Regions from separate parts of the Salmonella sp. HY31 genome, predicted to be linked through region 3. Evidence: predicted binding sites of a transcription regulator. Region 3 holds the regulator's gene; each other region holds the start of a gene.
The links. Region 3 encodes PhoB, which activates phosphate uptake and scavenging genes when phosphate is short. Its sites were predicted from a motif close to CTGTCATAAAACTGNCNNAT; they were not measured.

Region 1: the regulator PhoB is predicted to act here: its motif matches at 2,728-2,747, upstream of glpT (glycerol-3-phosphate transporter).
Region 2: the regulator PhoB is predicted to act here: its motif matches at 1,626-1,645, upstream of pstS (phosphate ABC transporter substrate-binding protein PstS).

Annotation. Positions count from the first base shown of each region.
Region 1 is NZ_CP170479.1:1,481,028-1,485,300, reverse strand. Features, by position in the region: gene ACE15A_RS06925 (LysR family transcriptional regulator) at 1-47, shown strand, start outside; gene glpQ (glycerophosphodiester phosphodiesterase) at 163-1,233, opposite strand; gene glpT (glycerol-3-phosphate transporter) at 1,239-2,597, opposite strand; gene glpA (anaerobic glycerol-3-phosphate dehydrogenase subunit A) at 2,870-4,273, shown strand, end outside.
Region 2 is NZ_CP170479.1:4,809,190-4,813,462, reverse strand. Features, by position in the region: gene pstC (phosphate ABC transporter permease PstC) at 1-370, opposite strand, end outside; gene pstS (phosphate ABC transporter substrate-binding protein PstS) at 497-1,537, opposite strand; gene glmS (glutamine--fructose-6-phosphate transaminase (isomerizing)) at 1,828-3,657, opposite strand; gene glmU (bifunctional UDP-N-acetylglucosamine diphosphorylase/glucosamine-1-phosphate N-acetyltransferase GlmU) at 3,897-4,273, opposite strand, start outside.
Region 3 is NZ_CP170479.1:3,561,938-3,566,210, forward strand. Features, by position in the region: gene phoR (phosphate regulon sensor histidine kinase PhoR) at 319-1,614, opposite strand; gene phoB (phosphate response regulator transcription factor PhoB) at 1,684-2,373, opposite strand; gene sbcD (exonuclease subunit SbcD) at 2,588-3,790, shown strand; gene sbcC (exonuclease subunit SbcC) at 3,787-4,273, shown strand, end outside.

The sequences.
Region 1 (4,273 bases), 2.1 Mb from region 3:
TATTGCAAAAATGTATGGAAACACTGACCGATGAGGGCTTGCTATAAAACAACACCGCCTGATGGCATTGCGTTTACCAGACCTACGCTGGCGAACGTTGCGCCAGGCCGGATGAGGCGTTTATGCCCTCATCCGGCGCTTCACTTCTACTATGGCATACCTTTAATCATTTTTTTGCAGGAACATGACCGCCTTATCCGGGAAGTCGGTGAACAGCCCGTCGACCCCCGCCTTGTTATACAGGATATCGTACAACTGATTGACATCTGTGGCATAGTCTGGCAATTGATCGGCACGCACAGTGTAAGGATGAACTACCATCTTATTCTGATGCGCGTCTTGCACCATTCCAGTCAGCTTGATGTTCCCTTTCGTCGAGCCTTCCGCAACCAACATATGGTAATCCGGACCAATACCGTCCGCATATTCCGCCACCTGCTTCATGGCGCCCGGCTTAAACATCCAGTCGTAGTTGTAATTCACCCAACGACCATCCGGCTGTTTCTGCTGTGTTTCATTCCAGTCGGTATACGCAATAAGCTGAACCAGATTGAGATCCATCCCCATTTTGGGTTCCAGTTCATTCTTAATACGTTTCAGCTCAGCGACATCAAAACACTGCAAATAGACATTATCCTGCTTGCCGGTATAACCATACTTCTTCAGCACTTCCAGCGTTTTCGCGGCAATATCTTTCCCTTCCTGATGATGGAACCACGGTGCTTTAATTTCCGGATAAATACCAATATTTTTACCGGTAGAGTGATTTAATCCCTGAACGAATTCAATTTCCTCTTCAAAGGTATGAATGCGGAAATCAGATTTTCCCATCGGGAAACGCCCCGGATAAGTTTGTACTTTTTTGCCGTTTTCAATATCAAACCCTTCGGTAAACTTCAGGGATTTAATTTCGTCCAGGGTAAAATCGATAGCGTAATAACGCCCATCTTTACGCGCCCGGTCCGGAAAACGGTCAGCGACGTCAGTCACCCGATCAAGGTAGTGGTCATGGAGGACGACCAGATGGTCGTCCTTTGTCATCACCAAATCCTGTTCCAGGTAATCTGCCCCTTGCGCATACGCCATCGCTTTCGCCGGTAGCGTATGCTCCGGCAGATAACCGCTGGCGCCACGGTGGGCAATGACGACTTTTTCAGCCGCCACGGCACCGCTTCCGATTGCCATTCCTGCCAACATCAGTGCCACGCTAAGGTTTTTCAGTGTGGTTTTCATGTTTATTAGCCTCCGTTGCGTTTTAACTGCAGCTCATCATGATGGCGTTTTTCGCCAATCATCACGACCACCAGCAGGATTACCGCCAGAATGCTGCCGCCAATCATCACCATAAAGCCGCCATCCCAACCGAAGAAGTCAACGGTATAACCCACAATGGCGCTTGCGGCGACAGAACCGCCCAGATAACCAAACAGACCGGTAAAGCCCGCCGCCGTACCCGCCGCTTTTTTCGGCGCCAGTTCCAGCGCATGAAGACCAATCAGCATCACCGGACCGTAAATCAGGAAGCCGATAACAATCATACAAATCATATCAACGGTTGGGTTGCCAGCCGGGTTCATCCAGTAAACGATGGTCGCAATAGTGACCAGGGTCATAAAGAATACGCCCGTCGCGCCACGGTTGCCGCGGAATACTTTGTCTGACATCCAGCCGCACAGCAGGGTGCCTGGAATACCGGCATATTCATAGAGGAAATATGCCCAGGAGGATTTATCCAGAGCGAAATGCTTCACTTCTTTCAGGTACGTTGGCGACCAGTCGAGGATACCGTAGCGCAGCAGGTAGACAAACACGTTGGCGATAGCGATATACCACAGTAATTTGTTCGGCAATACGTACTGCATGAAGATTTGCTTCGCGGTGAGCTCTTCTTCCGCTTTTTCGTTGTAGTCGTCAGGATAGTCGTTTTTATACTCTTCGATAGGCGGCAGACCGCAAGATTGCGGCGTATCGCGCATCATTGCGAAAGCGAACAACGCCACCACAATCGCGCCAAAGGCTGGCATATAGAGCGCCGCTTTCCAGTCGTTAAACCACGCCATCCCCAGCAGGAACAGCAGTGGTGGGATACCGCCGCCGACGTTATGCGCGCAGTTCCAGACTGACACAATGCCGCCGCGCTCTTTCTGCGACCACCAGTGAACCATCGTTCGACCGCACGGCGGCCACCCCATCCCCTGGAACCAGCCGCAAAGGAACAACAGCACAAACATCACGGCGATGCTGGACGTCGCCCACGGCACAAAACCCATAAACAGCATGACTGCTGCGGCCAGAATCAACCCTGCCGGCAGGAAAACGCGCGGATTCGAGCGATCGGACACCGACCCCATTATAAATTTCGAAAAACCATAAGCGATGGAAATCCCGGATAGCGCAAAGCCCAGATCGCCGCGCGAAAAACCCTGCTCTACCAGATAGGGCATCGCGAGGGCAAAGTTCTTGCGCACCAGATAATACGCGGCATAGCCAAAGAATATCCCCAGGAAAATCTGCCAGCGTAACCGGCGATAGGTCGGATCAATCTCCGCCGCTGGCAAGCGCGCTTTATGCGGCGCTGGTTTAAAAATACTCAACATATTGTAGCCTCCGTGGCCCGTATTTTATTTAGAGATAAACACCGCAGTTCGTTCAAACGACCCCGCTGTTCCCAGTGTGGCCGCGATGTTAAGTAAAGATCTGTCTCATGAATGTGAATTACAGCACATATTGTTACAGATTTATGAATAATGTTCAGAAAAGCGCACGAAATCACGTTTCATTTTCGAATAATGAGCGATTATGCGCGAAATCAAACATTCCATATGATTTGTATGGCTAAATGATAAAAAACGAACTGTGAGGAAAAACAATGAAAACTCGTGACTCGCAAGCAAGTGACGTGATTATCATTGGCGGTGGAGCAACAGGCGCAGGGATCGCCCGCGACTGCGCGCTGCGCGGTTTACGTGTCATCCTGGTGGAGCGGCATGATATTGCGACCGGCGCGACCGGGCGTAACCACGGGCTGCTGCACAGCGGCGCTCGTTATGCCGTTACTGACGCGGAATCCGCGCGCGAGTGCATTAGTGAAAACCAGATCTTAAAACGGATCGCCCGCCATTGCGTCGAACCGACGGATGGTCTGTTTATTACGTTACCGGAAGATGATCTTGCGTTTCAGGCCACCTTTATTCACGCCTGTGAAGCGGCAGGCATTCGCGCTGAAGCCATCGATCCGCAGCAGGCGCGCATCATTGAGCCCTCCGTTAATCCTGCGCTCATCGGCGCGGTAAAAGTGCCGGATGGCACCGTGGACCCTTTCCGCCTTACCGCCGCCAATATGCTGGATGCCAGAGAACATGGCGCAATCGTCTTAACAGCGCATGAAGTAACCGGGCTCATTCGTGAAGGCGCAACGGTCTGCGGTGTTCATGTGCGCAGCCATCTCACTGGCGAAACCCAGACGCTTCATGCGCCGGTGGTGGTCAATGCGGCAGGTATCTGGGGACAACGGATCGCCGAATACGCCGACCTGAGTATCCGCATGTTTCCGGCAAAAGGGTCGCTGTTGATCATGGACCATCGGATCAACCAGCATGTGATTAACCGCTGCCGGAAACCATCGGATGCCGACATTCTGGTACCTGGCGATACGATTTCACTGATCGGCACCACCTCTACCCATATTGATTACAATGAGATAGACAGCAACCGCGTTACCGCAGATGAAGTAGATATCCTGCTGCGTGAAGGGGAAAAACTGGCCCCTGTCATGGCGAAGACGCGTATTCTGCGCGCGTATTCTGGCGTCCGCCCGCTGGTGGCCAGTGATGACGATCCCAGCGGTCGTAACGTCAGCCGCGGTATTGTGCTGTTCGACCACGCCGAGCGCGACGGGCTTGAAGGCTTCATTACCATTACCGGCGGGAAGCTAATGACTTACCGCCTGATGGCGGAATGGGCCACCGACGCCGTGTGCCGCAAGTTGGGCAATACACGCCCCTGCATCACGGCGGATACGCCGTTGCCTGGCTCAAAAGAGTCTACGGAACATACGCTGAAACGCATTATCTCGCTTCCCGCGCCGCTACGCGGATCGGCGGTTTATCGGCATGGCGATCGCACGCCGGGATGGCTGAGTGAAGGCCGCCAACACCGTAGCCTGGTCTGTGAATGCGAGGCCGTCACGGCCGGTGAAGTGCAGTATGCCGTCGAAAACTTAACCGTGAATAGCCTGCTGGATCTGCGTCGTCGCACCCGCGTAGGCATGGGC
Region 2 (4,273 bases), 1.2 Mb from region 3:
TGGGGATAGCCGCCAGCAGTTCAATGGCAATGCCCAGCGGACGCTTCAGCCAGCCTGGCGCCAGCTCGGTTAAAAACAGGGCAATGCCGAAACTGACCGGAACGGCAATCAGCAATGCGATAAAGGAGGTCACCAGCGTGCCGTAAATGGGCACCAGCGCGCCGTAGATATCGTTTGGCGCATCCCACTCCTTAGTCCAAAGGAATGAGAAACCAAATTTCTGAATACTTGGCCAGGAGGAGATGATCAATGAGACGATAATACCGCCCAACATCAATAGCACAATCAGCGCAGCCAGTTTTACCAGCGCGCTGAAAATCATGTCGCCTTTTTTACCCGGCGGGTTAAAAGCAGGCTTGGTTGCAGCCATAAATCACTCTTTAAGTTAAACGCGTTTACGAAGTTGCCGGATGGCGCTGCGCTTATCCGGCCTACAGTCAGAACCGTAGGACGGGTAAACGTAAGCGTCACCCGCCATTTTCGTCAGAATACTAAATTAATACAATGCCTTACCGCTGCTGTCTTTTATGCTGGTCTTCCAGGCGGTACGAATCTGCTCAACGACGTTATCCGGCAGGCTGGCGTAATCCAGATCATTCGCCTGCTTAGCGCCATTTTTGTATGCCCAGTCGAAGAACTTCAACACTTCAGAACCCTGCTCAGGTTTCTTCTGCACTTTGTGGACCAGGATAAACGTGGTGGAGGTGATTGGCCACACATCGTCACCTTTCTGGTTGGTCAGATCCTGTGCGAAGGTTTTGCTCCAGTCTGCGCCTTTCGCCGCATTAGAGAAGCTCTCTTCCGTCGGGCTTACCGGTTTGCCATCAGCAGAAATCAGTTTGGTGTAGGCCAGATTGTTCTGCTTGGCATACGCATACTCAACGTAGCCGATAGCGCCTGGCAGACGCTGTACAAACGCTGCGATGCCGTCGTTACCTTTCCCCCCCAGGCCGGTTGGCCAGTTCACGGTAGAACCCGCGCCCACTTTCGATTTCCACTCGTCGTTGACTTTCGCCAGGTAACTGGTGAAAACGAAGGAAGTGCCGGAACCGTCAGCGCGACGCACCACGGCGATATTCTGTGAGGGCAGCTTCACGCCCGGGTTCAGTTTGGTGATGGCTTCATCATCCCACTTTTTGATTTTACCGAGGTAGATGTCGCCCAGCGTTTTACCGTCCAGCACCAGTTCGCCGGATTTGAGCCCTGGAATATTCACCGCCAGCACCACGCCGCCAATGACGGTCGGAAACTGGAACAGGCCTTCCTGATTCAGTTTTTCATCAGACAGCGGCGCATCGGACGCGCCAAAATCAACGGTATTTGCGGTAATTTGTTTCACGCCGCCGGAAGAGCCTATTCCCTGGTAATTGACTTTGTTACCGGTTTCTTTCTGGTAGGTATCCGCCCATTTGGCATATACCGGCGCAGGAAACGTTGCACCGGCACCTGTCAGGCTTGCTGCTGCAAAGGCAGAGAACGCGCTCATCGATAAGGTCGCGGCGACAACAGTTGCGACAGTGGTACGCATAACTTTCATAATGTCTCCTGCACGGTTTCGGTAAATCATTGTTTGAGTTGCTACGATGAGCAAAATAGGACAAACAGGTGACAGTTAAATGTACTTAATATTACAGTTTTATGACAATCAACAATATCGACATCACGATTTTATAAACATATTAAAAAACAATATGTTATTTATTATCACTATCGTCATATTGCAAAAAAATTTTCTTTTTATGACACGGAGAACAGGCAGGAAAGATGACAGTTTGTCATCATAAAATAATAAGAGAAATGCCCCGCTGCTGCGGGGCATGGAGGGGGTTATTCCACCGTTACTGATTTCGCCAGGTTACGCGGCTGGTCAACATCGGTGCCTTTAATCAGCGCCACGTGATACGCCAGCAGTTGCAGCGGAACAGTGTAGAAGATGGGCGCAATGACCTCTTCCACATGCGGCATCTCAATGATGTGCATGTTGTCGCTGCTGACGAAACCCGCATCCTGATCGGCGAAGACATAAAGCTGACCGCCGCGAGCGCGAACTTCTTCGATGTTGGATTTCAGTTTCTCCAGCAGTTCGTTGTTCGGCGCCACCACAATAACCGGCATATCGGCGTCAATCAGCGCCAGCGGGCCGTGTTTCAGCTCGCCTGCCGCGTAAGCTTCAGCATGAATGTAAGAGATTTCTTTCAGCTTCAGCGCGCCTTCAAGCGCAATCGGATATTGATCGCCACGACCGAGGAACAGCGCGTGATGCTTGTCGGAGAAATCTTCTGCAAGCGCTTCGATGCGTTTGTCCTGCGAGAGCATCTGCTCAATACGGCTCGGCAGCGCCTGTAGGCCATGAACGATGTCATGCTCAATGGACGCATCCAGGCCTTTCAGACGCGCCAGTTTCGCCACTAGCATTAGCAAAACGGTCAGTTGGGTGGTGAACGCCTTCGTAGAAGCAACGCCGATTTCCGTCCCGGCGTTAGTCATCATCGCCAGATCGGATTCACGCACCAGAGAAGAGCCCGGTACGTTACAAATGGCGAGCGATCCGAGGTAGCCCAATTCTTTGGATAAACGCAGGCCCGCTAAGGTGTCTGCCGTTTCGCCAGACTGGGAGAGCGTGATCATCAGGCTGTTACGGCGCACCGCAGATTTGCGATAGCGAAATTCCGAGGCAATTTCCACGTCACACGGAATTCCGGCCAGCGCTTCAAACCAGTAGCGAGAGACCATCCCGGAGTTGTACGACGTACCGCAGGCGATAATCTGGATATGTTCAACCTGAGACAACAATTCGTTGGCTTTCGGCCCTAGCTCGCTTAAATCCACCTCACCGTGGCTGATACGCCCGGTCAGCGTATTTTTAATCGCGTTCGGCTGTTCGTAGATCTCTTTCTGCATATAGTGGCGGTAAATGCCTTTATCACCGGCGTCATACTGCAGATTAGATTCAATATCCTGACGTTTCACTTCCGCACCGGTTTTATCGAAAATAGCGACCGAACGACGGGTCACTTCTGCGATATCGCCCTCTTCCAGGAAGATAAAGCGGCGGGTCACCGGCAGTAGGGCCAACTGATCGGAAGCGATAAAGTTTTCGCCCATGCCCAGACCGATAACCAGCGGGCTACCCGAACGGGCAGCCAGCAACGTATCCGGATGGCGGGTATCCATGATCACCGTGCCATATGCGCCACGCAGTTGTGGGATCGCACGTAGAACCGCGTCTCGCAGAGTACCGCCTTGTTTCAGCTCCCAGTGCACTAAGTGAGCAATTACTTCCGTGTCGGTCTCGGAAGCAAAGGTGTAACCGCGCGCTTTTAACGCTTCACGCAGCGGTTCATGGTTTTCGATGATGCCGTTATGCACCACCACGATGTGTTCAGAAACATGCGGATGCGCGTTTGCTTCTGAAGGTTCACCGTGCGTTGCCCAACGCGTGTGAGCAATCCCCGTCCCGCCGTGCAGCGGATGTTCTTCCGCGGCCTGAGACAGCATTTGTACCTTACCGAGACGACGTAGACGGGTCATGTGCCCTTGCGCATCCACCACGGCCAGGCCGGCCGAGTCGTAACCACGGTATTCCAGACGACGTAAACCTTCGAGAAGGATTTCAGCTACATCACGCTGCGCGATAGCGCCAACAATTCCACACATAGTTTAATTTCCTGATTATGGCATTTCGCCATGCGTTGTCGCTAACCTGTATGCCCGTCGTGGCGGGCGCCCCGAGCCTTGTAGAGAGTGGGGTTATTTTTATAAGTACTGCTCATTGAGCGGAGGATTATTTTATCCTCTCATCTCCGGTCTGCCGGATGGCGCTGACGCTTATCCGGCCTACAAAAACAGGTTGAATGTCGGGCGGGCAAGCGAAGCGCTCCCGCCATGATCGTGATTTACTTTTTCTTCACCGGACGCTGCCAGCCTTGCTTATGAACCTGCGGCACGCGGCTTAATACCAGTTCATTGTCGGCTACGTTACGGGTGACGGTAGTCCCTGCGGCGATGGTGGCCCCTTTACCGACAGTAACCGGCGCCACCAGTTGGGTATCGGAGCCAACAAACACATCGTCGCCAATAACCGTTTTGAATTTGTTCGCGCCATCATAATTACAGGTGATGGTCCCCGCGCCGATATTCACGTTGTCGCCGATATCCGCATCGCCCAGGTAGGCCAGATGGCCGGCTTTAGAACCCTTACCGAGGCGCGCTTTTTTCATCTCAACGAAATTGCCGACGTGAGCGCCCGCTAACAGCTCCGCGCCGGGACGCA
Region 3 (4,273 bases):
CAGCGGGAAAAACTCCCGGACCGATGCGGCGAAGAATTGTTTTTCGATTTACCGCGCAAATGCAGCCGTAATGACAGCACCTGGAGCGCAATTTAAACGCTTATAACGTTTTAAAGCAAGGTGGGATCTAAAAACCAGATGAATATAGCGATATGAAATTTACAACCAGAATAAAACACCATTCTCATGAAAAAGTTATGGCTAATCATGCGAACAAAAAACCACCAGACGTTGAAAGTTTCAGCGCCCCCGCATTAACTGCAAAGAAAATAAGCCAGCATCCGCTGGCTTATGGAAAGTTATACTTACGAAAGGTAATTAGACGCTATTTTTGGCAATTAAACGTTCCGGCAGAACAAAGCTAAATCGCGTTCCTTTACCAGGCAAACTGTCGACTTCAAGGCGGCTTTCATGATGATTCAGCGCATGTTTCACAATCGCCAACCCCAGGCCGCTGCCGCCCGTTTGACGCGAACGCGCTTTATCGACACGGTAGAAGCGTTCGGTCAGACGAGGAATATGCTCAGCGGCAATCCCCGGACCGTTATCTTGTATGCAAAACTCAGCGCCATGCGCGACATGTCGCCAGCTCACCGTAATATGCGTTCCCGCCGGCGTATGGTTTACCGCGTTATACACCAGGTTTGAGATCGCGCTGCGTAGCTGCTCTTCGTTGCCCAAAACGCTAAGACTATCGTCGACCTCAAACGTAAAGGTATGCTTCTGCTGGCTGAGCGTCTGCGCTTCACGCTCCACGATCCGCAGCATCATCGGTACATCCACTTTTTCATTTAATAACAGCGCCGGGGCCGCCTCAATTTTAGACAACGTAAGCAATTGTTTTACCAGCCCTTCCATACGATACGTTTGCTCGCGCATCGTATGCAGCGCTTTCTCTCGCGTCGCCCCCTCCAGCGCCTGTTCCTGCATCATTTCCAGATAGCCTTGCAATACCGTCAATGGCGTACGCAACTCATGGCTAACGTTGGCGAAAAAGTTACGCCTGGCGCCTTCAAGCTGATGCATTTGCGTCACATCGCGCGCCACCATCAGGAGTTGTTTATCGGTATAAGGCATGACACGGATCTCCAGGTGCCGCCCGGTATTCAGCACCAGATGAAGCGGACGGGTGAAATCACGCGTTTTTAAATACTGGGTAAACTCCGGGTAACGCAGCAGATTGAGAATATTCTGCCCGCTGTCATCCGGCCAGCGTAGCCCCAGTATCTGTTGCGCCAAACCGTTACACCAAAAAATGCCGCCCTCTTCTGTGGTCAGTACCACTGCATCAGGCAGCGACTCCGCGCCGCTGCGAAAACGTTTAATCAGGTTCCCCAGCTCGCGGCGGCGCTTCTTATTTCGCAACTGCATCTGGTGTAAACCGTATAACAGCGGCTCCCAACTTCCCCGTCCCGGCGGCGGCGTCATACTTCTGTCGACCCACAGCCACCAGGAGAGGCGCAATAAATTCCAGAAATGCCAGGCAAGCAGTCCCGTCACCGCCGCCAGTAAAAACCACGGCAGATAACCAAAAAAAGCGCTAAGGATAAGCGCGGGGATGCAACAGAGCACCAACTCCAGCACCAGCCTTTTCCATGACAGCCGTTCCAGCACGCGTCATACTCCCTCAAGAATGGAAAGCCTTCTCCGCCAGAAGCCTGTGATCTACTGGCGGAAAAGGCATTAAAAGCGGGTCGAAAAACGATACCCTGTCCCGCGTACCGTTTGCACCATCCGGTCGTGGCCGCTGTGCTCCAGCGCCTTACGCAAACGGCGAATATGCACGTCGACCGTCCGGTCTTCAACGTACACATTGGTGCCCCAGACATGGTTGAGTAGCTGTTCGCGACTATAAACCCGTTCCGGATGCGTCATAAAGAAATGGAGTAATTTAAATTCGGTCGGCCCCATATCCAGTGGGCTGTCGCCGGTCATCACGCGATGAGAGCCAGGATCAAGGCTCAGTCCCTGCATCTCGATCACCTCTTCGACCGCCATCGGTGAGATACGCCGCATAACGGCCTTAATGCGCGCCACCAACTCCTTGGGGGAAAACGGCTTGGTAATGTAATCGTCGGCGCCGGTTTCCAGCCCGCGCACGCGATCTTCTTCCTCACCTCTCGCCGTCAGCATAACCACAGGAATATCCCGGGTCATGGCTTCACGTTTGAGATGTTTAATAAACTGTAACCCAGACCCGCCGGGCAACATCCAGTCAAGAAGGATGAGATCCGGCCAGGGTTCATTAAGTTTATTCACCGCACTGTCATAATCTTCGGCTTCTACGGGCTGAAAGCCATTTTGTTCGAGCACGAAGCACACCATTTCACGGATCGGCGCCTCATCTTCTACGACCAGAATACGTCTCGCCATAATTTGCCCTGTTAGTCGTTAGTTATCAATGCCGCGCCATTATGCGTCAGATTTATGACAGATTTATGAAAAAAAGGGGTGGTATTGACAGCATGTTGATGATTTATGACACCGTTGAAACATTGCATTACCGTCTACTGGCGGTAAATTGCGCCCAAAAATGGAGGGGATGACGTGTATAATCCCGTTCACGCTTTTTTTGCATGGAACTATTATGCGCATCCTCCATACCTCTGACTGGCATCTGGGACAAAATTTCTACAGTAAAAGCCGCGCCGCGGAGCATCAGGCTTTTCTGGACTGGCTGCTGGAGACCGCGCAGTCCCATCAGGTGGATGCCATTATTGTCGCAGGCGATATTTTTGATACCGGTTCGCCGCCAAGCTATGCCCGAGAACTTTATAACCGTTTTGTCGTTAATTTACAGCAAACAGGCTGTCATTTAGTGGTGCTGGCCGGTAATCATGATTCCGTTGCCACGCTTAACGAGTCACGCGAAATTCTGGCGTTTCTCAATACAACCGTGATCGCCAGCGCGGGCTATGCGCCGCAACTACTTCATCGCCGCGATGGTTCTCCCGGCGCCGTACTGTGCCCCATTCCCTTTTTGCGCCCGCGCGACATTATTACCAGCCAGGCGGGGTTGTCCGGCAGCGAGAAACAGCAGCAACTCCTTCATGCGATTGCCGATTATTATCAACAGCAGTACCAGGAAGCGTGCCTGCTACGCGGCGAACGGAAGTTGCCGGTTATCGCGACGGGGCATTTAACCACCGTCGGCGCCAGCAAAAGCGATGCGGTACGCGACATTTATATCGGTACGCTGGATGCCTTTCCGGCGGAGCATTTCCCACCAGCGGATTATATCGCATTGGGACACATTCACCGCGCGCAATGTGTCGGCGGCACAGAGCATATCCGCTATTGCGGCTCCCCCATCGCCCTCAGCTTTGATGAGTGCGGCAAAAGCAAATGCGTGCATCTGGTGACCTTCGACCAGGGGAAATGGCAAAGTACCGAAAGTCTGGCCATCCCCGTTAGCCAACCATTGGCGGTTTTAAAAGGCGACCTGGCGTCAATTACCGAACAGCTTGAGCAGTGGCGCGGCATTGAGCAATCGCCCTCCGTCTGGCTGGATATTGAAATCACCAGCGATGATTATCTACATGATATACAAAGAAAAATACAGACATTAACGGAGTCGCTACCGGTAGAAGTATTACTGGTGCGTCGTAGCCGCGAACAGCGTGAACGCTCGCTGGCGAACGAACGGCGGGAAACATTAAGCGAGCTTAGCGTGGAGGAGGTTTTTGCGCGGCGGCTGGCGCTGGAAGCGTTAGATACCCCGCAGCGCGAGCGCCTGAATCAGCTCTTTTCCAGCACGCTCTACGCGTTGAATGAGGAGCATGAGGCATGAAAATTCTCAGTTTGCGTCTGAAAAACCTGAACTCGCTGAAAGGAGAATGGAAGGTCGACTTTACCGCCGAACCGTTTGCCAGTAACGGGTTATTCGCCATCACCGGCCCGACCGGCGCGGGAAAAACCACCTTGCTTGACGCCATCTGCCTGGCGCTGTACCACGAAACGCCGCGCCTGAATACGGTATCGCAATCGCAAAACGATTTGATGACGCGCGATACGGCGGAATGTCTGGCCGAAGTGGAGTTTGAGGTAAAAGGCGAAGCCTGGCGCGCGTTCTGGAGCCAGAACCGCGCCCGAAATCAGCCTGACGGCAATCTCCAGGCCCCACGCGTGGAGTTGGCGCGGTGTTCAGACGGAAAAATCTTTGCCGATAAGGTAAAGGATAAACTGGAGATGATCGCCACGTTGACCGGGCTGGACTACGGGCGCTTCACCCGTTCGATGTTGTTATCACAGGGGCAGTTCGCCGCCTTTCTTA